Regions from separate parts of the Mesorhizobium sp. B2-4-1 genome, predicted to be linked through region 3. Evidence: riboswitches for the same ligand, from Rfam matches in the RefSeq annotation. Region 3 holds a riboswitch; each other region holds the start of a gene.
What was found. Region 3 has a riboswitch for cobalamin ahead of bluB (5,6-dimethylbenzimidazole synthase). Riboswitches for the same ligand answer to the same signal wherever they lie in the genome.

Region 1: linked by a shared signal. The riboswitch ahead of FJ949_RS28910 (aromatic ring-hydroxylating dioxygenase subunit alpha) and the one ahead of bluB (5,6-dimethylbenzimidazole synthase) in region 3 are both predicted to bind cobalamin.
Region 2: linked by a shared signal. The riboswitch ahead of FJ949_RS10175 (CbtB domain-containing protein) and the one ahead of bluB (5,6-dimethylbenzimidazole synthase) in region 3 are both predicted to bind cobalamin.

The regions. Positions count from the first base shown of each region.
Region 1 is NZ_VFVN01000018.1:61,306-71,645, reverse strand. Features, by position in the region: gene FJ949_RS28915 (hybrid-cluster NAD(P)-dependent oxidoreductase) at 1-1,018, opposite strand, end outside; gene FJ949_RS28910 (aromatic ring-hydroxylating dioxygenase subunit alpha) at 1,038-2,285, opposite strand; cobalamin riboswitch at 2,416-2,618, opposite strand; gene FJ949_RS28905 (DUF680 domain-containing protein) at 3,098-3,295, shown strand; gene FJ949_RS28900 (DUF680 domain-containing protein) at 3,365-3,571, shown strand; gene FJ949_RS28895 (DUF680 domain-containing protein) at 3,641-3,847, shown strand; gene FJ949_RS28890 (DUF680 domain-containing protein) at 3,919-4,155, shown strand; gene ugpC (sn-glycerol-3-phosphate ABC transporter ATP-binding protein UgpC) at 4,243-5,355, opposite strand; gene FJ949_RS28880 (alpha-glucosidase) at 5,381-7,045, opposite strand; gene FJ949_RS28875 (carbohydrate ABC transporter permease) at 7,050-8,204, opposite strand; gene FJ949_RS28870 (sugar ABC transporter permease) at 8,206-9,219, opposite strand; gene FJ949_RS28865 (ABC transporter substrate-binding protein) at 9,484-10,340, opposite strand, start outside.
Region 2 is NZ_VFVN01000003.1:331,958-342,297, forward strand. Features, by position in the region: gene FJ949_RS10160 (DUF1624 domain-containing protein) at 1-394, opposite strand, end outside; gene FJ949_RS10165 (MFS transporter) at 626-1,825, shown strand; gene FJ949_RS10170 (aromatic ring-hydroxylating dioxygenase subunit alpha) at 1,829-2,998, opposite strand; cobalamin riboswitch at 3,133-3,329, shown strand; gene FJ949_RS10175 (CbtB domain-containing protein) at 3,365-3,544, shown strand; gene FJ949_RS10180 (CbtA family protein) at 3,560-4,357, shown strand; gene cobU (bifunctional adenosylcobinamide kinase/adenosylcobinamide-phosphate guanylyltransferase) at 4,350-4,865, shown strand; gene cobO (cob(I)yrinic acid a,c-diamide adenosyltransferase) at 4,867-5,481, shown strand; gene cbiB (adenosylcobinamide-phosphate synthase CbiB) at 5,813-6,781, opposite strand; gene cobD (threonine-phosphate decarboxylase CobD) at 6,780-7,826, shown strand; gene FJ949_RS10205 (tyrosine phosphatase family protein) at 7,823-8,332, shown strand; gene FJ949_RS10210 (creatininase family protein) at 8,336-9,139, opposite strand; gene FJ949_RS10215 (RidA family protein) at 9,194-9,577, opposite strand; gene FJ949_RS10220 (ABC transporter substrate-binding protein) at 9,847-10,340, shown strand, end outside.
Region 3 is NZ_VFVN01000006.1:414,064-424,403, reverse strand. Features, by position in the region: gene FJ949_RS18495 (class I SAM-dependent RNA methyltransferase) at 1-465, opposite strand, end outside; gene FJ949_RS18490 (TlyA family RNA methyltransferase) at 462-1,226, opposite strand; partial or broken gene FJ949_RS18485 (GFA family protein) at 1,402-1,805, shown strand; gene FJ949_RS18480 (hypothetical protein) at 1,831-2,124, opposite strand; gene dxs (1-deoxy-D-xylulose-5-phosphate synthase) at 2,273-4,210, opposite strand; gene FJ949_RS18470 (pirin family protein) at 4,288-5,208, opposite strand; gene FJ949_RS18465 (DUF2277 domain-containing protein) at 5,249-5,515, opposite strand; gene FJ949_RS18460 (exodeoxyribonuclease VII small subunit) at 5,614-5,865, opposite strand; gene FJ949_RS18455 (histone deacetylase family protein) at 5,869-6,795, opposite strand; cobalamin riboswitch at 6,917-7,097, shown strand; gene bluB (5,6-dimethylbenzimidazole synthase) at 7,146-7,898, shown strand; gene FJ949_RS18445 (TetR/AcrR family transcriptional regulator) at 7,942-8,547, opposite strand; gene FJ949_RS18440 (MFS transporter) at 8,668-9,891, shown strand; gene ribB (3,4-dihydroxy-2-butanone-4-phosphate synthase) at 9,942-10,340, opposite strand, start outside.

The DNA of each region.
Region 1 (10,340 bases), on a different contig from region 3:
CGCCATTGTGGCTCATCTCGACCTCGCCCGAGAGCTTCTTGACCTTGCAGGTTCCGCACAGGCCGAATTCGCACGCGGCGGGGATTCTGACTCCCGAGGCGCGCGCCGTCTGCAGCACCGTCTGGCCGGCGACGCATGCGGCATCGACGTCCGAAATCGAGAACCGGATCGGCGTCGCGGCTTCGACAGGAATGGCTGCGCCGTCTCCAGTCGGCGAGGCGAACGGCGCCGGGATTTCCTCCACCAGCGGCGCTGCAAAGCTCTCCTGATGGTATCTCGCCATGTCGAAGCCGGCGGCTTCGAGCATGCCGCGCACGGCACGCATGAAGGGGTCGGGGCCGCAGCAGAAGATTTCGCGCTCTCGGAAATCAGGCGCCAAAAGCGGCAGCCGGATGGCGTCGATGCGGCCCATATGGCCGAACCAGCCTTCCCGGCTCGACCGCTCCTCGATCATGAAACCGAGCGACAGGCCGGGCATGCGGCTGCCGAGCAATTCCAGCTCCTTGCGGAAGATGATCTCTTCGGGGCGGCGGGCGCAGTTGACGAAGCCGACATCGGTCCATGGCGCGCAGTCATTCAGCCAGCGCAGCATCGACATCATCGGCGTCACGCCGGAGCCGGCCGAGATGAACAGATATTTGGCCGCCGGGTGGCTGTGCAGCGAAAAGTCTCCGGCCGGCCCATACGCCTTGACGTGCGAACCAGGCCTCAAATGGTCGAACATCCAGCGTGTGCCGGTGCTGCCGGCCTGCGCCTTCACCGTCACCGCGATCGAGAATGGCCGTGAAGGCGAAGACGACAGCGTGTAGGTGCGCATCAGCAACCCATCCGCTGTCGGCAGTTCCAGCGTCACGAACTGGCCCGGCTTGTAGCGGAACCAGGTCTGGTTGTCGGAACGGAAGGTGAAGGTCTTTACATCAGGCGCCTCGTCGCTCACGCCGATCACTTCCAGCACCTGGAGCCTGTCGTTCCAGGGCGCCATCTGATCGAGATGGCGATAGAGGCCGAGATCCGTCATCGCATTCATCCCTCACCTCTCAAGCAACGCTGCGCAGGGCCGGCCGGCCGTCTTCGGCGAGACGCGGACCGATGAAACGCGCGTACCAGTCGACGAACTGGATGACGCCGCCTTCGTGCAGTTCGGAATAGGGGCCGGGTTCATAGGCCGGCGACAGGATGCCGAAGGCGTTTTCCTCGACGATGCGACGATCCTGGCCGTTGGTCTCGGTCCAGACATGGGTGAGTTCGGCAAGGTCGTAGTCGACGCCCTCGACCGCGTCCCTGTGAACCAGCCATTTGGTCGTCACCGCGGTCTCGGTGGCGCTGATCGGCAGCACGCGGAACGTGACGGCGTGGTCGCCAAGGATGTGGTTCCAGGTCGTCGGATAGTGATAGAGCAGCAAGGAGCCGATGCGGTCGGTGGCAACGCCGTCGGACAGGTTCTTCTTGACCGCGCGTTTTCCCGTCATCGTATAACTGACGGCATCGCGCAGCAGCGGCGCGCGGGTGGCACGGTACTGTCCGGCCGGGTCGATGCGGAACCTGCTCGGCAGGCCGGCCGCCTCGCACTTGGCCCAGTGCGACAGCATCTCCGGGTCGCTGTCAGCGTCTTGCACGCCAGTCACGGTCGGCGCCTCCGGGAAGGTCTTGCAGAGCTCCGGATGGTTGCCGGCGCAATGATAGCATTCGCGGTTGTTTTCCCAGACCAGCTTCCAATTGCCCTTCTCGACGATGGTGCTCTCGAAGGCGACCTTTGCTTCGCGCAGCCGATGCGGCAGCAAATAGGGTTCGATCATCGTCCGCATCGGCGCGAAATCCGCCGGCTCGTCGGCGAGGCAAATGAAGATGTAGCCGCCGACGCTTTCGCAGGCGACCGGCTTCAGGCCGAACTGGCTCTTGTCGAAACCCTCGGCCATCTGCCTGGCGAACAGCAGCCTGCCGTCCAGTTCATAGGTCCACTGATGGTAGGGGCAGACGAGCTTCGCCGCCGTGCCCTTGTCTGTGTTGCAGACGCGGCTGCCGCGATGGCGGCAAGAATTGTGGAAGGCGTTGATGTTGCCCTTCTGGTCGCGCACCAGCACGACAGGATAGTCGCCGATCTGCACGGTGATGAAGCTGCCGGGCCTGGGCAGTTCGCAATCATGGCCGATGAACAGCCAGTCGCGGTACCAGATCAGCTCCATGTCGAGCTTGAAGTAGTCGGCGTCGGTATAGAAGGGCTGCTCGAGTGAGAAGCCGTCCCTGCGGCCTTGCAGCCGTTTCAGCATGTCGTTGCGCGCATCCATGTCCTGTCCTCGCATTGAAGTCCTGTCCTCACATTGAAGGACTGAACGGAAGGGAGAGAGGAAGGATCAAGCCGCGCGCCGGCTTGCGCCGGACATGCACCATCCGCCTCTTGACCGCCCGCCGCGATCAGTCGAGTCCAACATCTCAGGCTGGTTTCCGGGCTCTGGAGCTGTCCTTGCGGACTGTCGCGACACCTTCCCAGGCCTTTGCCCAGTGGTCTCCCGTTGCGACCTGAACTCCACCACCGTTGCGGGGGCAGCGCCGGATTCTGACCGGCTTCCCAATTCTCCGCCTCGTCGTCACGCGGCGGCACCTGAGATGGCAGGATCTAACCATGATCGCCGGCTTGTCGTCGGCATGAAAACGACATCGCATCCATGCCGCGCGACACGCACTGAAAACGGTGCGGCCGCCGTTGCAGGGGCAGAAAGCCTCAGGTCGCCGCCTCGGATTCCGTCTCGTGGCGGAGGCAAAAAAGGTAACGGTTTCGAAAAGTGACTATTAGCGCCCTCTAAAATCGAACCGAACGGTTCGTTTCTGTTGACGATGCGTGCAGGACGGTGTGAACACTGGGCCTTCGACACAGTTGGTGATCGCGCGGTCTGTTAGAATAACTATTTGATAACAAATGGAAAAAAACGAATGTAGAAGGCCCTGGCACAATTTCAAGTGGTGGAAACTTGGTCCACACGGAAAAACTTCGTGATTGGAAATGGCGGTATGGCTTTCCCACATCGGGGCTGTCCGAACGACGCGATTTCCTCCCAAGACACGCCGCTAGACGGACGGAAAAATACTGGAGTATCAAAAAATGAAAAAGATCATTCTCACTGCCGCCGCCCTTCTGGCTGTTTCCGGCAGCGCCTTCGCTAGTAGCGACCATTATGGTTCGAATGCCCCTGCGGCCACCGCCGTCGACAGCTCGTACACCGCTTCGACCAAGAAGTCGGAACCGGCTGCCCAGACGCCTGTCCAGGGTGCCGATCGCAACCTCTTCGGCAACAACTAACAGCCGATCTCCAGTTGACGGCGGGCCTTCCGCCGTCCTGGCGAAATTTGAGAATTCAGGAGACTTGAAATGAAGAAGATCGTTCTTGCTGCCGCCGCCGTCCTGGCCGTTTCGGGCAGTGCTTTCGCCAGCAGCGACAACTATGGCTCCAATGGCGCCAACCAGCCTGCCGTCACCTCGGTTGACAACGCGCACACGGCTTCGGTCCAGAAGTCGGCGCCGTCTGCCCAGGCGCCTGTGCAGGGTGCTGATCGCAACCTCTTCGGCAACAACTAACAGCCGATCTCCAGTTGACGGCGGGCCTTCCGCCGTCCTGGTGAAATTCGAAAATTCAGGAGACTTGAAATGAAGAAGATCATCCTTGCTACCGCCGCCGTTCTGGCGGTTTCGGGCAGCGCTTTCGCCGGCAGCGACAACTATGGCTCCAATGGCGCCAACCAGCCCGCGGCCACTTCGACCGACAGCTCATACACCGCTTCGACCAAGACGTCGGCTCCGGCTGCCCAGGCACCTGTTCAGGGTGCCGACCATAACCTCTTCGGCAACAACTAACAGCCGATCCTGCAGCAGATGGCGGGCAAGCCCGCCTCTGCGGTGGAATTTGAGAATTCAGGAGACTTGAAATGAAAAAGATCATCCTTGCTGCCGCCGCCGTCCTGGCCGTTTCGGGCAGCGCTTTCGCCAGCAGCGACAACTATGGCTCCAATGGCGCCAACCAGCCTGCCGTCACCTCGGTCGACAATGCGCACACGGCTTCGATCCGCGACAGCGGCTCGCCCGTCTACAAGCTGCTCAATTCGTCGGGCGATGTACACAAGTCCGCCCCTCAGGGCAGTGACCGGAATCTCTTCGGCCACTAACAGCCGAAGCTGACACCAAACAGGAGCGGCGGGCTTTGCCCGCCGCTCCTGTTTTTGCGTGACCGGCAATTAATTCATGGCCTGCTCTCAGGCCGCTTTCGCTTCCGTCTCGTGCAGCGCGAAGGATCGTCCATCCGCGTCGAAGATATGAAGGTCTCCGGCGTCGGCGCTCAGCCGCAGTGTCGCCCCGCGCTTGACCTCGACATTGCCCGGCAGCTTGGTCACCAGCGGCAGGTCGGCGCGGCCGATGTCGACATAGACGAGTTGCACCTCGCCGAGCTGCTCGACATAATCCACCGTTCCTTCGAACAGATAGTCCGTGCCGCCGGCGATCGTCAGGTCCTCCGGCCGCACGCCGAAGCTCACCGACGCGCCCTTGGCCGAGGCCGGCGTCGCGATCGGCACCGTAGCCTTGCGGCCGCCGACATGACTGATGACGGTCGGATTGCCCGATTTGTCGATGGTCGCCGGCAGGATGTTCATGGCCGGCGAGCCGATGAACTGGGCAACGAACAGATTGCCGGGTTTCTTGTAGAGTTCCATCGGCGTGCCGACCTGCTCGATATGGCCCTCCTTCAGCACCACGATGCGGTCGGCCAGCGTCATCGCCTCGACCTGGTCGTGGGTGACATAGATCATGGTGGTGTTGGGCATCGATTCCTTGAGCTTGGCGATCTCGATGCGGGTGGCGACGCGCAGCGCGGCGTCGAGGTTCGACAGCGGTTCGTCGAACAGGAACACCTTCGGGTTGCGCACGATGGCGCGGCCGATGGCCACGCGCTGGCGCTGGCCGCCCGACATCGCCTTGGGGAGGCGGTCGAGATAGTTGGTCAGCTGCAGGATCTCTGCCGCCTGGCGCACGCGCTTGTCTATCTCGGCCTTGCTTTCCTTGCCGATCTTCATCGAAAACGCCATGTTGTCGTAGACCGTCATATGCGGATAGAGCGCGTAGGACTGGAACACCATGGCGATGCCGCGTTTCGACGGCGGCACGTCGTTGACCACCTCGCCGGCTATTCTGAGCTCGCCCGAGGTGATCTCCTCGAGCCCTGCGATCGAGCGCAGCAATGTCGACTTGCCGCAACCCGACGGCCCGACGAAGACGATGAACTCGCCCGATTTGATGTCGAGGTCGATGCCGTGCAGAATGTTGAGATTGCCGTATGATTTCTTCACTTGCCTCAGCGTGACATCGGCCATGTTTCCCTCCAGTGGTCCCTAGAATTCAGTCGATGCGCCCGAACCAGGCGCCGTAGCCGCCGAGGCGGATGGAGCCGGAGTTCTGCTGTCCCGAAAATCCGTGTCCGGGCAAAGGTTGCAGCGATCGACCGCCAAGGTCAACCTCCGCTGGCCCGGATCCCAGGTTGAAGACGCAGACGATCTGCTCGTTGCCGGCGCGGCGCGTGAAGGCGACAGTGTCGCCCTGGCTCTCGATGAAACTGATATCGCCCTTGGCCAGCGCCGGATGGGCGCGGCGGAAGCCGAGAAAGCGCCGGTAGTGTTCGAGCAGCGAATGCTCGTCGCCTTGCTGGACATTGACGGCTTGCGACAGGTGCTTGGCCGGCACCGGCAGCCACGGCTTTGCCTGGGAGAAGCCGCCGTTCCTGGCGCTGCCGTCCCACACCATCGGCGTGCGGCAGCCGTCGCGGCCCTTGAATTCCGGCCAGAAACGGATGCCGTAGGGATCTTGCAGATCCTCGAACCGCAATTCGGCTTCGCCGAGCCCCAGTTCCTCGCCCTGATAGATGCAGACCGAGCCGCGCAAGGACATCAGCAATGCCGAGATAACCTTGAGATACGCGGTCGGGTCGGCTTCGTTGGCGGCCCAGCGCGAGGCCGGGCGCATCACGTCATGGTTGGAGAAGGCCCAACACGACCAGCCGTCGCTGGCAACCTTGCCAAAGGTTTCCAGCACCGAACGGACCTTGGCGGCGCTGATCTTTTCCGGCGCCAGGAAGTCGAAGGAATAGCACATGTGCACGCGCTTGCCGCCGGCTGTATAGGCCGCGACAACGTCCAGTCCGCGCTGTGAATCGCCGACCTCGCCGACCGCGGCCGTTGCCGGATATTCGTCGAGCAGGGCGCGGAAGCGTTCGAGGAAGCCGAGGTTCTCCGGACGGCTCTTGTCGTAGATGTGGTCTTGGTAGTTGTAGGGATTGACCGCGGGTGCGGTCTGGTCGTTGCGCTGCTCCGGCGGCAGCGGCGGGTTGTTTTCCAGCCCCTGGCTGTGGAAGTAGAAATTGATGGTGTCGAGGCGGAACCCGTCGACACCGCGCTCCAGCCAGAAGCGGGTCACGTCGAGCAGCGCGTCCTGGACTTCGCCGTTGTGGAAATTGAGGTCCGGCTGTTCCGCGAGAAAGTTGTGCAGGTAGTATTGCTGGCGGCTGGTGTCCCATTGCCAGGCCGATCCGCCGAAGATCGACAGCCAGTTGTTGGGCGGCGTGCCGTCCGGCCTGGGATCGGCCCAGACGTACCAGTCGGCTTTCGGATTACTGCGGTTCGATCGGCTTTCCCTGAACCAGGGATGGATGTCGGCGGTGTGCGACAGCACCTCGTCGATCATCACTTTCAGCCCCAGCCTGTGCGCCTCCGCCGTCAGCGCGTCGAAATCGGCCAGCGTGCCGAACATCGGGTCGACGTCGCAGTAATCCGAGACGTCGTAGCCGAAATCCTTCATCGGCGATTTGAAGAAGGGCGAGATCCAGATGGCGTCCGCGCCGAGCGCGGCGATATAGGGCAGCCGCCCGATGATCCCCTTGAGGTCGCCGATGCCGTCGCCATTCGAGTCCTGGTAGCTGCGCGGATAGATCTGGTAGATCACGGCACCTCGCCACCAGTCGCTATCGACGGCGAGATCGGGCCTCGAACTGGCTTTCAAAGCGGATTGCATGGTTTCAGCCTCCTTTCACCGAGCCTGCGAGCAGCCCGCGGACGAAATAGCGCTGCAAAGAGAAGAACACGATCAGCGGCACGATGATGGTCACGAAAGCCGACGTCGTCAGGATCTCCCAGTCGCCGCCACGCGAGCCGAGCAAGGCATTGAGCTTGGCGGTCAGCACGATCTGATCCGCCTCCGTGCCAAGGAAAACCATCGCCACCAGGAGATCGTTCCATACCCACAGGAACTGGAAGATGGCGAAGGACGCCAGCACGGGAAATGACAGCGGCAGCACGATCTTGACGAATATCTCGAAATCGCTGGCGCCGTCGATGCGCGCCGATTCCATGATCTCGCGCGGCAGGCCGGCAATGTAGCTCCGCAAGAGGTAGATGGCGAAGGGCAGTCCGAAGCCGGTATGCGCCAGCCAGATGCCGAGATAGGTCTTGGAGGGCACGCCGAAGAAGGCGCCGACGCCGTTATAGAGCTTCAACAGCGGGATCAGCGACATCTGCAGCGGCACCACCAGCAGGCCGATGATGACCGCGATCAGAAGCGCGCGCCCGGGAAAGCGCATCCAGGCCAGAGCGTAAGCCGCAAAGGCGGCGATGAGGATCGGGATGACGGTCGCCGGGATAGTGACGGTCAGCGAGTTCATGAAGGAGCGGCCGATGCCTTCCGAAAACAGCACGGTCCTGTAATTGTCGGTGGTGAATTTCGGCGGCGCCGAGGAGGCATAGTAGACGCGCTGGCCGCGGTCGCCCTCGAACGCCTTGGGCGAGGTCATGACGAAGCTGCCGTCGGCATTGAGCTGCAAGGTAACGCCATCGCCGAGATCGGCCGATGTGCCGGCCGGATATTGTGTCGGTGCCGCCGACTTGACGCCGAAGGCGCTGATCTCGCGCTTGGCGCCATCGCCGAAAATGTTGCCCTGGAGGACGAACTTGCCGTCCTTCTCGACCTGCGCCGAGGCGGGCGGCAGGCGTCCAGCTTCGGTCTGGGTCGAACTTGCGAACGAGTTCCACCAGCCCGAGGCGATGATCTGGTCCTTGTCGCGCAGCGACGATACCAGGATGCCGAGCGTCGGCATGGTCCAGATCGCAACGAAGACCAGCACGGCGATGTGAACGCCGAAGCGGCTGGCGAAGGAGTTTCCGGTCGCGACGGTCATCTCAATGTCCTCCCGTCTCTTTGTTGGCCTGGCGTATGTTCCAGACCATGATCGGAATGACCGCGATCATGATGATGATGGCGATTGTCGCGCCGCGGCCGAAATCACCGCCGCCACGGAACATCCAGTCGAACATCAGATTGGCCAGCACCTGGCTGTTCCATTGGCCGTTGGTCATGGTCAGGACAATGTCGAATACCTTGAGCACCAGGATGGTGATTGTGGTCCAGACCACGGCGATGGTGCCCCAAATCTGCGGCACCATGATTTTCCAGAAGATCTGGAACGGATTGGCACCGTCGATGACGGCGGCTTCCAGCGTCTCTTCCGGAATGCCGCGCAGCGCCGAAGACAGGATGACCATGGCAAAGCCGGTCTGGATCCAGATCAGGATCACCATCAGGAAGAAATTGTTCCAGAACGGCAGCGATATCCAGACCTGCGGCTGGCCGCCGAAATGCTGGATGATGGCGTTCAGGATTCCGATCTGCGTCTGGCCTTCGCCGCGATACTCATAAATGAATTTCCAGATGACGCTGGCGCCGACGAAGGAGATCGCCAGCGGCAGGAAGATCAGGCTCTTGGCGATCGTGCCCCACCAGATCTTGTCGGTAAGCACGGCGATGATCAGGCCAAGGAAGGTACAGGCGGCGGGCACTACGGCCAGCCAGAGCACATTGTTGAGGATCGAATTGCGAAACTCGCGGTCGCCGAAAGCCCATTGATAATTGGCCAGGCCGACGAAATTGGCGCCGCCGCGATCGAGGAAGGACAGCCGCAGCGTCTCGACCACCGGATAGATGAGATAGATGGTCAGGATGATCATCGCCGGACCGACGAACAGCCAGGGCCGGATCAGCCCTTGCCGGCGCAGATTGTCGACGGCGGCGGCACCCGAGACGCCGCGCGAGGGAAAGGTGACATCGAGCAGTTTGTTGGCGCCCCAGAAATAGGCGACGCAGCCGCCGACGCCGATGATGATGACGAATATGGCCGAGAAAATCTGAGCCGCCATGGGTCCCTCTCCCTGCACGACCCGCCAGGATGGAAACGATCCTTGCGATTGCGCCGCGCGCCGATCTCGTTGTTGAGCGCGAGCAGGCAGGGAAGCGTGTGGCTCCGTGCCCGCCGCATGCCGGAATGTCTACGCTGTCAAGACTGGAACCTGATCCGTCCCGGTTGGCCGGGCTGGTATGTTGCGATGGGGCCGGTCGGATCCGGGCCGGTTGGCCCGGATCCGCTCGGGAGGTGGAAGCCGAGGCCTCCGCAGACGCGGCTCTTACTTGATCGCGTCCCAGCTCTTCTGGATGTCGGTGGCGACGTCCTGCGCCGACTTGCCGCCGACCAGGTCGATCATGCCGGTCCAGAAGGCGCCGGCGCCGATCTTGCCCGGCATCAGGTCCGACCCGTCGAAGCGGAAAGTCGAGGCGTTGGCCAGGATCTCGCCCTGCTTGCGCAGCGCATCGCTGGCATAGGCATCCTTGTTGACCGCCTTGAACGGCGTCACGAAACCGCCTTCGGCCATCCAGATCTCATGGGCCAGCGGCATCTTCAGGAATTCGATGAACGCGCGGGCGGCCTTCGAGTCCTTGGTGATCATCGCCAGCGTTCCGGCGCCGAGCACGGGAGTGCCGAGTTCGGGCTTGGAGGCATAGGGCGGAAAGTAGAAGAAGTCCGCGTCCTGGCCGATTTTCGTGCCTTCCGGGAAGAAAGTCGGGATGAACGACGCCTGATGGTGCAGGTAGCATTTCGGCGGCACCGCGAAGAGGCCCTTGGGGCTGTCGCGGAAATCGGTCGCCGCGACCGCCTTGGCGCCGCCATCGACCATCTTGTCGTCGGTCGCGATCTTGCCGAAGATGTCGATTGCATTGACCACGGCCGGGTCGTTGAAGGGGATCTCGTTCTTGACCCATTTGTCGTAGGTTTCCGGAGACTGCGTGCGCAGCATCAGGTCTTCCACCCAGTCCGTCGCCGGCCAGCCGGTGGCGCCGCCCGAGCCGAGCCCGATGCACCACGGCGTGCCGCCGTCGGCGATAATCTTCTTCTCGAGATCGGCGAGTTCTTCCTGCGTCTTCGGCACCTTGTAGCCGGCTTCCTCGAAATTGTCCGGCGAGTACCAGACTAGCGACTTCACGT
Region 2 (10,340 bases), on a different contig from region 3:
CGAGCAGGCTCGCCAGCGCGATCTGGTGCAGGATGCCGAAGAAGATCCACCCGTCCGGCGTGGCGATACGGGTGGCGACCGAAATGGCGATCGCCGCTCCGACGACCATGGCGAAGCGTCTCCAGAAGCCGTTCCAGCGGATCTCTTTGCCATGGGCGAGATACAGGCTGACGCCGACCAGGAACAGGAAGGTCGAGGCGATGCAGCGAGCATAGAACTTCCACCAGCCGAAGGCGGTCAGGCCGGGATCGGTGTAGCCGAAGAATTCCAGGTCCCAAGTGAAATGGTAGCTCGCCATGGCGACCAGCGCGATGCCGCGCAGCATGTCGATGGCGACGATTCGCTTGGTCTTCGGCAACTCCGCTGTGGGCATGGTCGGCGTCTGGATGCTCATGGTCTCGCGATCTGATTCAGCCCCGCACGAGGACTATCACGGTTACGCCGGACAAAAGAAGGCCGTGAGCTTCGATACGGACGATCAGCCGGCGCTGCATCAGGCACCCCTTTAGGCCAGCACCGGAAAGCCTTTGACCGGCTTCGTTTTAACCGGGGCACGTCGGTTTCCTGTTACCGGTCGCGAAATGATGGCCGCAGATTTGGCTGGTGATTCTGCTTTGGGGAAGCAATGTCCACGCATGTGCGCCATCCGATCTGGCTACCGGCCCTCAAGGCCGCGGATGCCCGCACCTTCGCCTCGCTCTACGCGGTCGAATCCTTCGCTCGCGCCACGGTGTCGAGCGTCATCCCGATCCAGGCCTACGAGATCCTCCACAACGAGCAGATCGTCTCGATCCTCTACACCATAGTGGCGATGCTCGGCCTGTCGGTGACCCTGTTCATGCCGATGCTGATCCAGCGCTTCGCGCGGCGCTGGGTCTACACGGCGGGCGCCTGCCTGCTGGCGATCGGCTCGCTGTTCTTCGTCACGCATACGCTCGCAGGGCAATTGGCCGGCATGCTGTGCCGTGTCATGGGCGCCAGTGCGCTGTCGATCACGCTCAACCTCTACATCATGGACCACATCCGCAAGACCGATTTCATGCAGGCCGAATCGCTGCGCATGGCGTGGTCGATGTTTGCCTGGACGGGTGGGCCGACGCTCGGCATCTTTCTCTACACACGCTTCGGCATCTATGCCGCGCATGGCGCGGTCGCCGTATTCGCCTTGGCCCTGCTGGCGTTGTTCTGGACCTACCGGCTCGGCGACAATCCCTCGATCCGGCCGGGCAAGACGCGCCCGGTCAACCCGCTAGCCAATATCGGCCGCTTCGTCGCGCAGCCGAGGCTGAGGCTGGCCTGGCTGATCGCCTTCGGCCGCTCCTGCTTCTGGACGACATTTTTCGTCTATGGCCCGCTGTTCATGGTCATCACCGGTGAGGGCGAACTTGCCGGCGGCATTCTGGTTTCGGCAGGCAACGCGCTTTTGTTCATGGCGATTTTCTGGGGCAAGGCCGGCAAGCGCTTCGGCGGCCGCAGGACCATGACTTTTGCCTATTTCGCCATGTCGGTGGTGCTGCTGGCGGCGGGTGCCGTCGGCGAAAGCGCGCCGCTCGTCACCGGCGCCTTCCTGCTGTGCGGCGCCTTCTTCACCATCGCGCTCGACGCGCTGGGCTCGACCGCCTTCATGCGCTCGGTCCGCTCTTATGAGCGGGCGCAGATGGCTGCGGTCTACCGCACTTATCTCGACTTTTCCGAACTGACGCCGCCGCTGGTCTACTCGGTGGTGCTGGCCTTTTTCGGACTGGGCTCGGTTTTCGTCACGCTCGGCCTGCTTGCGGCGGTCTGCGGTTATGTCACCTGGCGGTATCTGCCGAAGTCGCTGTGAAGCTTACGGCACAAGCGCAGCATGTCGTTCGCGTACCCAATCGTGGAAGCGGTGGAGGTCGTACTCCTCCGGCATCAGCACGCCGGCCTTATGGCGCATGGAGCGCAGCCCTTTCTGGTTGACCTCGCAGATCGCGGCATCCTCCTCCAGCACCTGGGTGCCGAATCCGACGATGTTGTCGATGTCGGTGGCGGCGAGCGCGTCGGGCGCGAACAGCCATTCGGCGGTCAATTCGGTCTGCTCGGGGCCAAGCGGCACCAGCCGTACGGACCTGACATAGTCGACGTGGCCGACGATGAACATCGAGGGCAGGCTGGTGGCGTAGGTCTGGCCGGCGGCGTGCTCGGCCGGCGTCAGGCCCGAAAAGACCGGCCCATGCGCCTGGCCGTCACGTGACCATGTTTCGGCACCCGCCCGCAGCCCGCCGGAAAATTCCGGCGCGTCATTGTCGGCATGGCGGGTCCATTCGGGGTCGTCATGCCGGCCCATCAGGCCGCGGCCGTAGATCGGCACCAGCCGCGACAGGTCCTTGTGGACGCCGGGGCAATGCAGGCATTCGTTGAAGTTTTCCCAGAAGATCTTCCAGTTGCAGTTCATCACCTTGCGCAGCACATGGCCCGATACCAGCGATTCCAGCGGCCAGTTGCCGAGATCGCCGGAGGCCGGGTCGAAGGATGAGTGCGCCGAGCCGGCGGCATCTTCCGCGAGATTGACGAAGACGAAGCCGCGCCAGACCGACAGCGCGACGCGATAGAGCGGATGGTCCGCCTTGTCGAAACCTTCGGGCAGCGTTTTCGATGGCACGCGCACGAGATCGCCGCGCAGCGAATAGGACCATGCGTGGTAGGGGCAGGTGATCAGCCGCGCCTTCAGCCGCCCCTCGCGTTCCTGGCAAAGCTGCGAGCCGCGATGCCGGCAGGTGTTGTGGAAGGCGCGCAGTTCGCCGGTATCGTCACGCAGCACGACGATCTCCTGGGTGCCGACACGGAAGGTGCGGAAAGCCAGCGGTTGGGCGAGATCAGCTTCACGGCAGACGAGCAGCCAGTTCCTGTACCAGATGGCGTCGAGGTCGCGCTGGTAGGCCGCCGCATCCCAATAGGCCGAGGACGGCAATGTCGGCTCGGCCCGGGTGAGGCCGTTATAGGGGGCGTGCTGGCTCCGGACGGGCTGCATGGCTGGCCTCCTGTGAGGATGGCAGCCGACACCCGGCCACGGAAATTGTCAATTGCAGCGGAGCAAGCGGCCGGACGGCGCTAAAGCGCTTGTCGCCGTCGGAATTTGGTTTGCCGGATGCGGCGATTTTCCCTATAGTCACCTTCGTCGTCGGTTCCGATTGGAGCCAAGAGGGAATGCGGTGCGGGCAGATTTGTTGCCCAATGCCGTGGCTGCCCCCGCAACTGTGTGCGGTAGTCCTCTCCATATGCCACTGAAGATTTTCTTCGGGAAGGTGGGGAAGGGCGCTGATCCGCGAGCCAGGAGACCTGCCGGCGACAGGAAACTGACTTCGATGCCCTCGGGTGGAGGGTGAAAGGACAAGACATGAATACCGCTTCCGTCTCCCTCGGCGCCTCCATCTCCTCGCAGTCGCGCCTCCTGCAGCTCGCGCTCGCGGCGCTGCTCGGCGTTTTCGTCGTAGGCTTTGTCGGTTTCTCGCATATCGACGCGGTCCACAATGCCGCGCACGACTATCGCCACTCGATGGCGTTTCCCTGCCACTGATAGGGATTTGACATCATGAACCTGTTTCGCAACGTCGTGTTCATCGCGGCGATCGCAGGGCTCGTGGCCGGTGTCGTTCTCGCCTGCATGCAGGCCTATGCCACCGTGCCGTTGATCCTGAAGGCGGAAGTCTACGAACAGGCCGGCGGCGGCCACCACCACGACCATACCGCACCGGCCCCGACCGACAACAACGCCATGAACTCTGCCGCCCCGGCGGGCAATGCCATGAGTTCCGCCGCGCCGGCAGCCGCTGAAGCTGTTCCGGCTGAAGAGGAAGGCTGGGCGCCGGCCGACGGCTTCGAGCGTTTCGCTTTCAGCGTGCTTGCCAACATCGTCACCGGCATCGGCTTCGCGCTGGTCCTGGTCGCGGTTTCGGAATTCGCCGGCGGCATCGGCAACTGGCGCCAGGGCGTGTTCTGGGGACTGGCCGGCTTTGCCGTGTTCACGCTGGCGCCGGGCCTCGGCCTGCCGCCGGAACTGCCGGCCATGCCTGCCGCCGAGCTTCTGCCACGCCAGATCTGGTGGACGGCGACGGTGGCGGCGACGGCGATCGGCCTTGCCCTGATCGCCTTCCGCAAATCACTGCCGCTGGCGATTCTGGGTGTGGTGTTGATCGTCGCGCCGCATATCGTCGGCGCGCCGCAGCCCGACAGTTTCGAGACGCCGATCCCGGAAGGCCTGCACCATCAGTTCGTGGTGGCGGTGACAGTGACGAACCTGGTGTTCTGGCTCGTGCTGGGCGCTGTCGTCGGCGTGGTGCGTGGACGCTTCACCGGCAGCGCGACGGGCCTGCGCGACAGCTTTGCCTGATCGCGGAAGACTGACCTTCATCATCGGCGGTGCGCGCTCCGGCAAGAGCGCGCACGCCGAAACGCTGATGACCGCCTTGCCTTCGCCATGGGCCTACATCGCCACGGCGCAACCTTATGACGACGAGATGCGGCAGCGCATCGCGTTGCACCGGTCGCGGCGCGGCGAGGGCTGGACGACCATCGATGCACCGCTAGACCTTGTCGGTGCACTCGAGACCCTACCGGAGGACCAGCCGGTGCTTGTCGACTGCCTGACGCTGTGGCTGACCAACCACATGCTGGCCGAACATGATGTAGAGGGCGTATGCCGGCGGCTGGCTGACATGCTGTCGCGGCCGCGCGGACCCTGGTTTGTTGTATCCAACGAGGTCGGGCAAGGCATCGTGCCGGACAATGCGCTGGGGCGCCGGTTCCGCGACGCCGCCGGCCGGCTCAACCAGCAGGTCGCGGCGATTGCCGAGACCGTGCTTTTGATGGTGGCGGGGCTGCCGCTCAAGGTGAAGTGACATGACCGACATCGACGAAAAGGACGAAGAGCGCCACCGCGCCAAGATGGCCAAGCGCAAGGCGGTCCAAGACGCCGAGGTGGCGAGCAAGACGGTCGAAAAGGGGCTGCTGATCGTCAACACCGGCCCGGGCAAAGGCAAGACCACGGCTGCCTTTGGCCTGGCGCTGCGGATGCTCGGCTACGGCAAGCGCGTCGGCGTCGTCCAGTTCATCAAGGGCAAATGGCATACGGGTGAGAAGGAGGCCTTCGCCGCCTTCGGCGACCGCGTCGTCTGGCACGCGATGGGCGAGGGGTTCACCTGGGAGACACAGGATCTGAAGCGCGACATCGCGGCGGCCGAGGCCGCCTGGGCCAAGGCGCTGGAGCTGATGGCCGATCCGTCGATCAGTCTCGTCGTGCTCGACGAACTCAACATCGCGCTGCGTTACGAGTATCTCGATCTGGACAAGGTGGTTGCCGCGCTGAAAGCGCGCCGCGAGGGCCTGCATGTCGTCGTCACCGGTCGCAACGCCAAGCCGGCGCTGGTCGAGGCGGCCGACCTGGTGACCGAGATGGGGCTGACCAAACACCATTTCGCGGCGGGCGTGAAGGCGCAGCAGGGGGTGGAGTTTTGAGAGCTGTTGTCCCCTTTTGTGGATGAGCATTCAAGTCTGGTCGCCAAACGCTTCCAGCAGGGCTCACTTCCTTTCCCTCCGGAGGGGGGAAAGGTGGCGCTGCGAAGCAGCGACGGATTGGGGAAAGGCGGTGATCGAACGCGCGGTCCGCAGACAGGCAGGCGCAACCCGGCGGGTGCGAGAAACGCGACTGCCGAGCTCGTCGACCCCCACTCCGTCTCGGCTTCGCCGAGCCACCTCTCCCCCGATCGACGGGGGAGAGGAAAGGCGCGAACCTGTTGCAGCCCGGCTCCCTTCCTCCCCTTCGGGAGAGAACTCACGGGGGGTGAGATCATGCCAGAATGACGATCGCCGAAACCACGCCGAACAGGGCAATCAGCAAATAATCGGCGACGCGGTAGAGTTTCAGCGCCCGCCTTATGTCGATGCTGTCGGCTTCGCGCCGGCCGCCTTCGCCCATGAACGCGTCGTCGACCGTTACGCCGCCATAGCTGCGCGGCCCGGCGAGGGCCAGGCCGAGCCCGCCCGCCATCGCCGCCTCCGGCCAGCCGGCATTGGGCGAGCGGTGTTTTTTCGCGTCGCGCCGCACCGCCTGCCATGCGGCTTTCGCGTCGGCGCCTTTCACCAGGAAAGCCGCCAACGTGATGAGCAACGCCGTCAGCCTCGACGCCGGCAGGTTGATCCAATCGTCGAAGCGTGCGGCTGCCCTGCCGAAAGTTTCGTGGCGCGGCGTGCGATGGCCGATCATCGAATCGGCGGTGTTGGCGGCCTTGTAGGCGGCGCCGCCGGCGAGGCCGCCGACGCCCGTCCAGAAGGCGGGGGCAACGATGCCGTCGGAAAAATTCTCGGCCAGGCTCTCGATCGCCGCGCGGCAGACGCCGGCCCTGTCGAGGGTTTCGGGATCGCGGCCGACGATGCGCGAGACGGCGGCGCGGCCCATGTCGAGGCCGCCCGAGTCGAGCGCATCGGCGACGGCCTCGACATGCTCATAAAGGCTCCGCTGCGACAGGAACGATGTTGCCAGAAGGGCGGTGATGAACAGTCCCAGGGGAATGAACCAGAGCAGGATCTGCACGCACAGGCCAATTAGCGCCGGCACCAGCACGATGACCAGAAGCGCCTGGACACCACGTTGGCGACGCAGTGCGTCGGGATCAGTGGCGCGGTTGAGCCTGCGATCGAGAAAGGATATCAGCCTGCCAAACCACGTCACGGGATGGCCGATGGCGCGAAACAGCCAGTCGGGGTAGCCCAGCGCGGATTCGATGGCCAATGACAGGAAAGCGATCAGGACTGACATGAAGCTTCTTGAAGGAGCGGTGGACCATGGTGGAAGTCTCGGTCGGGCAAGGGCGCTTTTCCCCAACGCCCCCCAGCCTTTCGTCGACCTCTCGACCGGAATCAATCCGCACTCCTACCCGCTTTTCGAGCTGCCCGCCACCTCGCTGTCGCGATTGCCGGAAGCGGGGCGGGCGCGTGAGCTGACGGCGATCGCGGCCAGTAGCTATGGTGCGCCCTCGCCAGCCAATGTCGTCGCTGCGCCCGGTACGCAGATCCTGCTGCCGCGCGTGGCATCGCTGGTCGCGCCGGGCAAGGCGCTCGTACTGGGGCCGACCTATGCCGAACATGCCCGCGCGGCGGCGATCGCGGGGCACGAGGTGATCGAAGTCAGCGATTTCGCTGATCTGGCGGATGCCGACCTTGCCGTCGTGGTCAACCCGAACAACCCGGATGGGCGCATCGTCGAGCGCGACCGGCTGCTGGCGCTGGCCGCCGGTTTGCGCGCCAAGGGCGGGCTGCTGGTCGTCGACGAGGCGTTCATGGATGTCGGCCCGCGCGAACACAGCCTTGCCGGCGATGTCGGCCAGGGCGGCATCGTCGTGCTGCGTTCTTTCGGCAAGTTTTTTGGGCTGGCCGGCCTGCGGCTTGGATTCGCGCTTGCCGATGCGCCGACGGCCCAACGGCTGGAAACGCAATTCGGACCTTGGGCCGTCGCCGGCCCGGCGCTGGAATATGGCATTCGCGCACTTGCCGATATCGGCTGGCAGGACGCGATGCGCGCGTCGCTGGCGGAGGTATCGGCTCGGCTCGACGGGCTGTTCGGTCGTTTCGGCGTGCCTGCCGCGGGCGGCACCACATTGTTCCGCTATCTCAGGCTGTCGGATGCCGCCGGCTTGTTTTCTGTGCTTGGGGAACGCGGCATCCTGCTTCGCCATTTCACCGACCGCCCGCATGTCCTGCGGGCCGGCCTGCCGGGGAACGGGGAGGAGTGGCTGCGGCTTGAATCCGCCCTTGCCGAATGGGCGGCCCGGCGCGAGGATCGAGCGGAAGGTATCAAACCATGATCCATGTCTGCTCGCTGGCAAAGGTCGAGGAAACGGTGGCGAGGACCGGCGCCGAGCGGCTGCTGTCGCTGTTGGCCGCCGGCACCGATGTGCTCCGCCCGGCCTCGATCATGAGGGAAAACCATCTGCACCTGGTCATGCACGACATCGCGGCGGCGCAGGATGGCATGACCATGCCGGGCGAGGAGCATGTGCGCAATCTGCTCGATTTCGCGCGCCGCTGGGACCGCGCAAGGCCGATGGTCGTTCACTGTTATGCCGGCATCAGCCGCTCGACAGCCTCCGCCTATATCATCGCTGCCGCGCTGGCGCCGAAACGCGACGAGGCCGAGCTGGCCCGGACGTTGCGGAGGTTGTCGCCTTCGGCGACGCCCAATCCGCGGCTGATCGCGGTGGCCGACGCGCTGCTTGGTCGAGGCGGCCGCATGATCGCGGCAATCGAAGCGATCGGGCGCGGCGCCGATGCCTTTGAAGGCAACCCGTTCGAACTGAGGATCGACGGCTAGAGGCTACTTCAGCCAATCGGCGAGCTTCGCCTTGCGTACGTCCCTAAGCAGGCTGACGAAACCATCAGCCTGATGTTCCGCTGTCAGCCGACCTTTTTCAGCCGTGGCAATGCTGGCGTCGCCGACCACGCCGTTCGGGTTGAGATCGCTGGCGATCCAGGCGAAGGCGTGGGTGCCGGTGTGCCGCAGCAGCGCGAATTCCTTCTCGGCCTTGGCGACATTGGACACGAAATTGTCGGCCCTGGCCATGTCGACGAGATCCGGCCGGAAATGCAGCATCAGCGAGGTCTCGACGTCGCCGCCATGGATGCCGTGGCGGTCCTCGAGTTCGGTGTACATGCCGGCCGGGCGGCCGAAGCGTTGCCAACTGGTCTTCACCGCCAGCATCTTTTCGCGCACCCGCAATTCGCGCGTGACGATGCCCATGATCTCCTCGTTGCCGCCATGCGAGTTGACGACGACCAGCTTGCGCACGCCTGCCCGCGCAATCGACACGCCAAGCTCGGTCCAGGCGTCCGCCAGCGTCGTTGCCGGCAAAGTAAGCGTGCCCGGCGCGTGAAGATGCTCGTTCGATTTGCCCACCGCCTGGACCGGAAGGATGCGGATGTCGAGATCGTCGGGCAGGCGGGCGATCACCGTGTCGAGCATGCCGTTCATGATCGAGGTGTCGGTCGAGACAGGCAGATGCGGTCCATGCTGCTCGATCGCCGCCACCGGCAGTACGGCGATCGTCGCTTCGGGATCGATCGAGGCATATTCGGTGGTCCGATAGTCACCCCACCACACACGTCTTTTTGCTACGGTCATGTCATGCCTCTTCGATGAACGGTGAGACCTAGCGCGAGATACACGGCGTGTCGATCACCCGGCCGCGATGGCCTCGACCTCGACCTTGAATTCAGGCCGGGCAAATCCGCTGACGATCATCAGGGTCGAGGCCGGCGCGGGGTTCGAAAAAAGCCGGTCGCGAACATCCATATAGGGTCTCAGATGCGCGCGGTCGGTGACATAGGCGTTGATGCGAACGATATCGCCGAGCCCCAGCCCCGCCTCGCCGAGGATCGCGGCGATGTTCTTGAAGCAAAGCTCGGCCTGGGCGCCGGCGTCTTCGGGGATCTGGTCGTCCGCCGTGATCGCGACCTGGCCTGAACACAACACCAGCCGCTTGCCCGGGGGCACTTCGACGCCGTGACTGTAGCGGGCAAAAGGCGGCTTGATCGACTTCGGGGTGAGGAACTTGAACATGGCAATCTCCTGGATACCGCCAGCCTAAGACTGGATTCATCACAGCTTCAAGATGGCGGTGCATGTCGCCGGTGCGATTGTGGACAGGCGTTTAAAAAATAGGCACGATGCCTCCGGTGCAGCACGACCTTTCCGGCGTTCGCAGATGGCTGTGGTGCAGGCGGGCGGGTCCCGGCGCGAGACGCCGGTGGCATGTGTCTTGCTTCTTGAATCTCTGGTGTCGAGCCTGGCGCGTGGCGCGCCGGAGCAAACAAAGGGTGGTGGTGTCGATGTACGGAAAACTGAAGATGTCGGTAGCGGCGGTGGCCGTGCTTGCAGCGAGCACGCTTGGTGCCGCGGCAAATGAAAAAGTCACCTTCGGCACCAACTGGCTGGCCGAGCCGGAACATGGCGGCTACTACCAGGCCGTGGCCGACGGCACCTATGCCGCCTGCGGCCTCGACGTCACCATCATGCAGGGTGGCCCGCAGGTCAGCGGCCGGCCGATGCTCCTGGCCGGCAAGATCGATTTCTACATGGGCGGCAACCTGCTGTCGGCCTTCGACGCCGTCCAGCAAGGCATTCCGATGCGCGTGGTGGCGGCGGACTTCCAGAAGGATCCGCAGGTCATCATGTCCCATCCCGGCGAGGGGCTGGACAAATGGGAGGACCTGAAGAACGCCGAGCAGTACATTCTGGGTGACGAGGGCGCGCAGACCTTCTTCCAGTGGATGATCATCGAGCTCGGCTTCGACGCGGCCAAGCGCGTGCCCTACACCTACAA
Region 3 (10,340 bases):
GTCGAGCGCGCTGACGATCCCAGGCAGCGAGATCGGGCATTCGGAGATGGAAATGATTTCCGGCGACAGATGGCGATTGAAGCCGAGCAGCATGCCTGTTTCGGTGCGCCTGGCGGCGAGCACGACGCGGCGGCGCGTGTGCGGCGCGCAGGCGACCAGACCGCCTATTTCGCAATCGATGCCTCTCAGCGCATGCACGACCTTCTCGCGCTTCCACTGCTGATAGGCTTGCGCCTCCAAATGCTGGAGGGCGCAGCCGCCGCACTCGCCGAAATGTCGGCAGGCGGGTTCGATGCGCAGGGGCGAGGCCTCGATCAGCGCCATCAGCGTGGCGCGATCCCTTTCACGCGCCGCGGTGACGACCTCGCCTGGCAGCGTGAAAGGAATGAACAGATCGCCGCTTTCGGTGTCGGCGATGCCATCTCCCTGGGCGCCAAGCTTTTTGATGGTGAAGCGTGCGCTCATCGGTCCTTGACCCCACCAAGCAGGAATTCGCGATTGCCGTCACCGCCCTCGATTGGCGACAGATGCAAGCCGAGCGAGCGCCAGCCGGGCACGGCATCCAGCCAATCCTGCAGCAAGCCGGCGACACGGGCGGCATGATAGGGGTCTTTCAGCAGGCCGCCCTTGCCGATCGCCTCGCGACCCGCCTCGAACTGCGGCTTGACCAGAAACATCGCTGCGGCACCCGGCTTGGCGATGGCAAGCGCAGGCGGCAGGGCCAGTTTCAGTGAAATGAAACTGACGTCGGAGACTATGAAGTCCGGACTCCGGCCGCCAAGATCGGCGGTTGAGAGATCGCGGGCGTTCAGCCCCTCGATGACCGTCACGCGCGCGTCCTTGCCGATATCAGCATGCATCTGTCCGTGACCGACATCGATCGCCGTGACATGGGTCGCGCCGCGTTCGAGCAGGACCTGGGTGAATCCGCCGGTCGAGGCGCCGATGTCGAGCGCCTCACAGCCGGCCGGATCGAGGCCGAAATGGTCGAGCCCGGCGATCAGCTTCAGCGCCGCGCGTGAGACATAGCCTTGGGCCGGGTCATTAACGGCGATGACGCATTCCGGTTGCACGGCCTGACCCGGCTTGCGGCCAATGACGCCATCAACAGTTACCGTACCACGTTCGATCGCGTCACGTGCACGCGAGCGGCTGGAAAACAGCCCACGCGCTACGAGCAGATCGTCGAGCCGCTGGCGCGTGCTGGCTGGCCGGGGAAAATTCATCGGTCTTCCTTGGCGAAAGCCGGCGGCGAAGGCAAGGAGATTGGAGCAGGAGAAGCAACATCGCCGCAGGGCAGCGACCGCAGAGAGCCGCTCGCGGCCAGTCGCATATCGCATCAGGTCGGCCACGATGATAAGGAAGAAACGCCGTTTTGCTGCCGAAGGCGAAGGAGGACGGATGCTTACGGGAACCTGCCATTGCGGTGCGGCCCACGGACCTTGAAGGGCGATCATCCCGGGCCGATCACCGCTTGCAACTGCACGCTGTGCCGACGTTACGGCGCGCTCTGGGCCTACGACTTTGTCGATGAACGTATCCGCGTCGTGGGGCCGATAAAAAGCTATAAACGTGCCGGCAAGGCCGAACCCACGCTCGAGATCCTGTTCTGCCCGACATGTGCGTGCGTGCTTGCCTGGCGCGGTTTGCGCTCAGCCGAGTCCGGTCGCACGCGGATCGCCGTCAATGTAAGGCTTGCGCCGCCGGAAGCCGTGGCCGACCTGCCGATCGACCATTTCGACGGTCTCGAGACCTACGACGATCTGCCGCGCGATGGCCGCTGCGTGCGCGACATGTGGTTTTGATTTGGGTGGTTTGATTTGGGCGAGATCAGAAGATGGTGCGGGGAGCCTGCCGTTCGACGGCGGGAGACAGGCCGTCATCCCGATCGCGGGCAACTTCCCTGCGCGGGCGCTCGACTGGCGCGGCGGATGCCGATGCGGCGTCCGGCGGGACAACAAGCTGCGGCAGCTGCTTGTAGGAGAAGCCGCCCCTGATATGCCCCATCCTGCTGGCGACTATATCCACGGCCGCCTTCTCGAGATTGCGGTCGTAGCGCGTTCCGGCGATGGCCGGCGCTGCGATGGCGGTCAGGATCGCCATGCCCCACAGAAGCGTCTTCACTGTTGTTGTCTCCCTGCCTGGCCAGAACCTAGCAGCGTGCCGTTGAAAAACGGGCAAGAGACACGGTAAGCAAAACGCCAAACCGCAATGTCAACAATGCGTTACGACATCGAGCCGGCAAACCGATTCAAGCGCTTGATGTGTCGAGTCAGGCGCGCTGGGCGTGGGCCGCCTGCCCGAGGGCGGTGAAAACCGTATGGACGATGCCGGCGGCATCGAGACCGGCATCGGCATACATCTTTTCCGGCTTGGCGTGGTCGGCAAACACGTCCGGTAGCACAAGCGGGCGCACTTTCAGGCCGCTTTCCAGCAGGCCCTCATGGGCGAGGAACTGCAAAACGTGACTGGCGAAGCCGCCGACGGCGCCCTCCTCCACCGTGACCAGAACCTCGTGCGAGCGGGCCAGCCGTCGGATCAGGTCCTCGTCGAGCGGCTTCGCGAAGCGCGCATCGGCGACGGTGGTCGACAGCCCGGCCGCGCCCAGCTCCTCGGCCGCGATCAGGCAATCCTGCAAGCGCGTGCCGAAGGAGAGGAGTGCCACCTTGCCGCCTTCCCTGATGATGCGGCCCTTGCCGATTTCGAGCACCGAGCCGCGATCGGGCATGTCGACGCCGACGCCATTGCCGCGCGGATAGCGGAAGGCGATCGGGCCGTCATCGTAGGTTGCCGCAGTGCGCACCATGTGGCGCAGTTCCGCCTCGTCGGCCGCCGCCATGACGACGAAGCCCGGCAGGGAGGCCAGGAAGGTGGTGTCGAAGGCGCCGCAATGGGTGGCGCCGTCGGCTCCGACGAAGCCGGCGCGATCGATGGGGAAGCGCACCGGCAATTTCTGGATCGCCACGTCGTGCACGACCTGATCGTAGGCACGTTGCAAGAAGGTCGAATAGATCGCCGCGAACGGCTTGTAGCCTTCGGTCGCGAGGCCGGCCGCGAACGTCACCGCATGCTGTTCGGCGATGCCGACGTCGAAGGTCCTGGCCGGAAACACTTCGCCGAACAGATCAAGCCCGGTGCCGCCCGGCATAGCGGCGGTGACGGCGACGATGCGCTCGTCCTCCTGGGCCTCCCGGATCAGGCTTTCGGCGAACACCTTGGTATAGGCCGGCGCGTTGGCCGGGGCCTTGGCCTGAGCGCCGGTGATGACGTCGAACTTGTTGACGCCGTGATATTTGTCGGCCGCGGCCTCGGCCGGCGCGTAGCCCTTGCCCTTCTGGGTGACGACATGGATCAGCACGGGGCCCTTGCCATTGTCACGGACATTTTTCAGCACCGGGATCAGATGGTCCAGATTGTGACCGTCGATCGGACCGATGTGGTAGAAGCCGAGCTCCTCGAACAGCGTGCCGCCGGTGACGTAGCCGCGCGCATGCTCGACCGCCCTAGTGATGGCACGGTCGGCACGCTTGCCAAGATACGAGGTCAGTTTCTTGCCGAAGTCGCGCAGGCCGACATAGGCCTTGCCAGAGGCCAGGCGCGCCAGATAGGCGCTCATGGCGCCGGTCGGCGGGGCGATCGACATGTCGTTGTCGTTGAGGATGACGATCAGGCGGGCGTCGAGCGCACCGGCATTGTTCATCGCCTCGTAGGCCATGCCGGCCGACATGGCGCCGTCGCCGATGACAGCGATGACATTGTTGCGGCCGCCGGCAAGATCGCGGGCCGCCGCCATGCCGAGGCCGGCCGATATCGACGTCGAGGAGTGGGCGGCGCCAAACGGATCGTATTCGCTTTCGGTGCGGCGGGTGAAGCCGGAGAGGCCGCCCTCCTGCCGCAGGGTGCGGATGCGATCGCGGCGCCCGGTCAGGATCTTGTGCGGATAGGCCTGGTGGCCGACATCCCAGATCAACCGGTCATCGGGCGTGTTGAAGACATAGTGCAGCGCCACGGTCAGTTCGACCACGCCAAGCCCGGCGCCGAGATGACCGCCGGTGCGCGACACCGCGTCGATCAGTTCGAGGCGAAGCTCCGATGCCAGTTGCGGCAATTCGCTTTCGGAAAGCGTGCGCAGCTCGGCCGGGATGCGGACCTTGTCGAGAAGCGGCGTATGCGGCGTTGCGTTCACGGGTAGGCCCAAGCTTCTGTTCATGCGCGGGATAGGCCGCCGGCAGGCGAAAGTAAATGCCTGCCAAATGACGCGAAAGGCACGCCCCGTCGTCGACTTCCTCAGCCTTCCGGCAGTGGAATGAACTCTTCCTCATCGCCGGGAACGATGTCGAAGCGGCCGGTCTTCCATTCTTGCTTGGCCTGTTCGATGCGCTCCTTGGAGGACGAGACAAAATTCCACCAGATGTAGCGCTTCGAGCCCAGCGAGGCACCGCCGAAAAGCATGAAATGGGCACCAGCCTGTGAGGATACGACGATCTCGTCGCCGGGCCGGAACACCAGAAGCCGTTCCGCCGGAAACACGTCGCCGGAAATCGAGACCTCGCCTTCCAGCGTATAGATGGCGCGTTCTTCCGCGTCAGCAGGGATTTTCACGCTGGCGCCGGGCGCCAGCCTGAGGTCGGCGTAGAGCGTCTCGGAATCGGCTCGCACCGGGGAACGCAGCCCCTGGAAATCGCCTATAACGATGCGGCCGCTGACGCCTTCCGCGTCGATGTCGGGAAGCCGCGCGACAGCGGTGTTTTCGAAAACCGGCGCCACTTCCTCCTTGCCGTCCGGCAGCGCCAACCATGTCTGCAGCCCCGAGATCGACATCGGCGCGCCGCGCAGTTCTTCCGGCGTGCGCTCCGAATGGACGATGCCGCGGCCGGCGGTCATCAGGTTCACGTCACCCGGCTCGATCACCATCTCGGTGCCGAGCGAATCGCGATGCCTGATCCTGCCGTCGAACAGGTAGGTGACCGTCGACAGGCCGATATGAGGATGCGGCCGGACGTCGAGCGCCTGACCGGCACGCAGGATGGCCGGGCCCATGCGGTCGAAGAAGATGAAGGGACCGACCAGCCGCCTTTTGGCAGTCGGCAAGGCGCGGCGAACCTGAAAACCGCCAATGTCCTTGGCGTTCGGAATGACCATCAATTCGATCTGGTCGCTGGCAAAGGCATCGCCGGCTTCAGGATCCTTCCCGGGAAAGAAGCTCATGAACTCTCCTTGTCAGCGGCCGATGGCTGCTTTGGCCAGATCAGGCAAAGCGGATCGCCGCCTTCGCCCGCAGCTTGGCCGCAACCTCCTCGCGATTGCGCGGATGCTGGTTGGTTTCAAGCGAATCGAGAAGCTCGCGCGCCGACGCCGCGATGGCCTCGACGGCATGGTCGAATGCGTGCTGGTTCTGCTTCGAAGGCCGCGTCGTTCCGCTCAGCTTGCGAACGAATTGAAGGGCTGCATCGCGCACCTCGTCGTTGGTCGCCGGCGGATCAAAATTGAACAGGGTCTTGATGTTTCTGCACATCGCTTCCGTATCTCCTCTTGTCCTGGAGCCGTTTCAATCGGGACGCGTTCTATCCTCAATCATGATCATGTCAAAAACCAGAGAGACGGCTGCGTGCCTCAATCCGCGTCCAGCGGCTCCGTCCCGACCGGCTTGCCGTCGCGGGACAGCCTGATCTTCTCCACCTTGTCCTCGGCCGCCTTCAGCAGCCGGTCGCAATGCACCTTCAGCGCCTCGCCGCGCTCGTAGATCCTAATGGACTGGTCGAGCGGCACATCGCCACGCTCCAGATCATCGACGATCTTCTCCAGCGCGTCGAGAGCCTGTTCGAAGCTCATCGCCTTGACGTCTTCGTTGGTTTCACCAGCCATCATTCATCCTTTCATCAGTCGCCCGACATGGGCGGCGACCGAAAATGCCAATCCTTGCAGATCGTAGCCGCCCTCGAGCAGGCTGACGAGCCGGTTGCCGCTGTGGCGCGCCGCGCGCTGCATGAGTTGGCCGGTCGCCCAGTCGAAATCATCCTCGGTCAGGTTGATCTCGGCCAGCGGGTCGCGATGATGCGCATCGAAGCCGGCCGAAATAATGATCAGGTCGGGTGCAAAATTGTCGAGCGAGGGCAGCACGCGCGACAGGAAGGCATCGCGGAACGCCTCGCTGCCGGTCTGCGGCGCAAGCGGCGCGTTGACGATGTTGCCGGCGCCGGTTTCGTTCTTTGCTCCGGTGCCGGGGTAGAGCGGCATCTGGTGCGTCGAGCAATAAAGCACGGACGGATCGTCCCAGAAAACATCCTGCGTGCCGTTGCCGTGATGCACGTCCCAGTCGACGATGGCGACACGTTCGATATCGTGTTTGCGCTGTGCATAACGTGCGGCGATGGCCGCCGTGTTGAACAGGCAGAAGCCCATCGCGGTCGCTTTCTCGGCATGATGGCCGGGCGGCCGGGCGGCGACGAAAACGTTGTCTGCCCTGCCGGCAAAGACGTCGTCGACGGCGGCGTTGGCGGCTCCGATCGCGGTGATCGCCGCCTGCCAGCTCTTCGGGCTGGCCGTTGTGTCGGCATCGATGCGGGCGATGCCCGTCTCGGGAATGGCGGCGCGTACCCGCTCGACGAAATCCTCGGGATGCGCGTAGAGAATGGTGACCTCATCGCCTTGTGGCGCCTCGAGGCGGTCGAGCGCGGCAAAAGCCTCGTCGTCGAGCACGCGCTCAATGGCGCGCAAGCGGTCCGGCCGCTCCGGATGGCCGGGTGGCGTGATGTGCTCGAGGAAGATCGGATGGGTGTAGAGACGAGTGGCCATGCTCCCTATCTAGTGCCCCGGCGCGGCGATGGCCATGCATTGCGGCCTGATGGCTGGGGAAAATCGCGCCTGCGTCCATTCGCGTCGCCGCGGGGATTGGCGGCGCAGGGGCTTCGTCGTAAAGTCCCGGCCACTGCCTGGTGCCCGCCGCGAGCGGGAGAATCGGGAACACGGTTTGATACCGTGGCGTGCCCAACGCTGTAAGGGGGACCGCGCCGGTAAATGCCACTGTCGATGACGGGAAGGCGCCGGATGCGGGTTGATCCCGAGCCAGAAGACCGGCCTGGCAGGCATCGTCATCCGCATGGTCAGGCGGACGGCAGTTGATTGCAATCGCAAGGGGACAAGCGATGCCGGACAATATGACCATCCCCGTGGGTGACGGATTCGACCAGATGGCGCGCGATGCGGTCTACCGCGCCATGTTCACGCGGCGCGATGTCCGCAGCCATTTTACATCAGAGGCCGTAGACGACGAGGTCTTGGCGCGGCTGCTGCTTGCCGCCCATCACGCGCCATCGGTCGGCTTCATGCAGCCATGGAATTTCATCGTCATTCGTGGCACCGAACGACGGGAACAGGTGCGCGACCTGTTCCTCGCGGCGCGCGAGCAGGAATTGCCGGCGATCGAGGAAGAGCGGCGGGCGCTCTACCGCAAGCTCAAGCTGGAAGGCATCTGCGAAAGCGCGCTCAATATCTGTATCACCTGCGACCGCCGACGCTCACAGGGTTCGCCGCTGGGACGCTGGCACAATCCCGAGATGGATCTCTACAGCACGGTCTGCGCGGTGCAGAATTTCTGGCTGGCGGCGCGCGCCGAAGGCGTCGGCGTCGGCTGGGTCAGCATTATCGAGGCGCAGGCGTTGAAAGGCCTTCTGTCGATTCCCGAGCATGTGACGCCGGTGGCCTATCTCTGTGTCGGCCGTGTCTCGGAGTTCGCGCCGAAACCGGACCTCGAAACACATGGCTGGGGGCGGCGGCTGCCGCTGCCCGAGCTGATCATGAGCGAGACGTTTTGCGGACAGGGCGAAGTTCCGCTCAAATCAACGATCGCACGCCTCAAGGCGGCAACATGCGAAAAGTCTGACAAACTCTTGATTTGATTGCCGATACGGCATGCCCAGAGCTGCCGGCGGCCTGCCGTCGTCAGGCGGCTCCGGCATCCTTCCTCAACAATCCTTCGAGCAGTTGCTTGAATGCCGCCACCACGGTCTTCGACGTCGCTTCCGGGTCGTTCGAATTGGCGATCCGCTGCGCCGCCTGGCTGCTCGCCCCGTTGATCAGCCGTGCCGCGGTCTCGGGGTCTACGCCCGGGACAACCACCCCGTCGCCCTGCAGCGTCGTCAGGTGATCGGTCATCGACGCGACGCAGGCATTGGCGTTCGGCCATTGCGCGGGATCCCCCAGCACGGCCGGACCGTCCCGAAACATGATGCGCTGGATTTCCGGCTCCAGCGCCATTTCGATGTAGCTCGTGCATTCGTCGACGAAGCTTTGCCAGCGGGTCGGTGCTTTCGCTGCAACCTCATTCACTCGTGCCGCCATCTCGGCGTCTATCTCGGCGATAACCGCCTGCAAAAGCCCCTTCTTGTCCCCGAAATGATGATAGAGCGCACCGCGCGTCAGCCCGGCCGATGCGGTGAAATCATCCATCGATGCCTCGGCATAACCAATCGTTCCGAACGCATGCCGGGCCGCGGCAATCAATTTGGCGCGCGTTTCGGCGATCATTTCCCTGCGGGGCTTGTGCATCTCTTCTGGCCTTATCCACATACGTCACGTATGCCAATTGACATACGCGACGTATGATCTATTTAGTATTCATACGCGTCGTATGTAATTTCCGAATCGCCTTTTGTCGAGGAACGGACCATGCAGAACCCCTATTCCGAGATCTTTCGAGCCCCTGGCGCCAAGGGCTTTGCCGCTGCAGGCTTCATGGCGCGCCTGCCGATCGCCATGGCGCCGATCGGCATCGTGGCGATGCTGTCGCAGACGCGTGGCGAATACTGGCTGGCGGGTGCCGTCTCGGCGACATTCGCGCTGGCCAACGCTTTCCTGGCGCCGCAGATCTCCAGGCTGGTCGACCGCCTCGGCCAGACATGGATCGTCGTGCCCACCACCATCATCTCCGTGCTGGCATTCCTGCTGCTGATTGCGTCGGCCAACCAGGATTGGCCGGTATGGACATCGTTCGTGTCGGCGCTGCTGGCAGCGGCCATGCCCAGCATGCCGGCAATGGTGCGCGCGCGCTGGACCGAGCTTTTTCGCGGCCGGCCGGAGATGAACACAGCCTTCGCCTTCGAATCGGCGGCCGACGAACTGGTCTATATCGCCGGCGCGTCGCTGTCGGTGGGCCTCAGTGCGGCGCTGTTTCCGGAAGCAGGCATGCTGGCGAGCACGTTGTTTCTCGCTTTGGGCTCGATAGCATTCATCCTGCAGCGATCGACGGAGCCGAAAGTGCGGCCGGTGGACCATGGTTCGACTGGCTCGGCAATCCGCCTGCGGCCGGTACAGATCATCACCTTCGCCCTGATCTTCATCGGCGCGACCTTCGCGACGACGGAAGTGAGCACGGTGGCGATCACCAAGGAGTTCGGCCAAGCCGGTGCCGCAAGCCTGGTGATCGGCGTCTATGCGCTGGGATCGTTCGTGTTGGGCATCGTGGTCGGCGCGCTCAACCTCAAGACGCCGCTACAGCGCCAGCTGACCGTCGCGGTCGCCATCATCGCAGTCAGCACGATTTTGCCGCTCACCGCCGACAGCGTGCCGATTTTGGCGCTGACCGTCTTCATCAGCGGCGTGGCGATCTCGCCGACTTTCATCACGGCATTCGGCCTGATCGAACGGCATGTGCCGGAAGCGATGCTGACCGAGGGCATTACCTGGGTGACAACGGGAATCGGCATCGGCATGGCGCTGGGCTCTTTCGCCGCCGGCGCGGTGGTGGATGCGTTCGGCGCCCAGAACGGGTTCTGGGTCTCGGTGGTCGCGGGCGGCATCGCGCTGGTCACGGTGCTGCTCGGCCAGCGCAGTCTTGCCACTCACAAATGCGAGTTGGATGGGTGTGAAGCGGCCGTCGCTGCCGCGGAATGAACCATGACGCGTCCGGTTCAGCGGATCGGACGCTATTGCCGCCGTCGAATCTAGAGAATCTCGGTCTTGGCGATGTGGATGCCAAAACCTTCGAGGCCGACATAGTGGCGCTCGCGCGAGGCGATCAAATTGATCGAGGAAATGCCGAGATCCTTCAGGATCTGAGCACCGAGCCCGATCTCGCGCCATTCATTCTCGCGGCGGCGCGCCTCTTCGTGGTCCTCCCCGTCGCCGCTCGCCGGCCGGTTGCGCTCCTGGTGGGCGACACCGACCGAGCCCTCGCGCAGATAGACGATGACGCCGCGCTTGCGCTCGCCCATCGCCTTCATGATGGCGTCCAGCCGGTGGCTGGTGCCGAAGACGTCGGTCACCACGTCCTCGGAGTGCAGACGCACAGGCACCTCTTCCCCGTCGCGGATGTCGCCGAAGACGACGGCGACATGATGCAT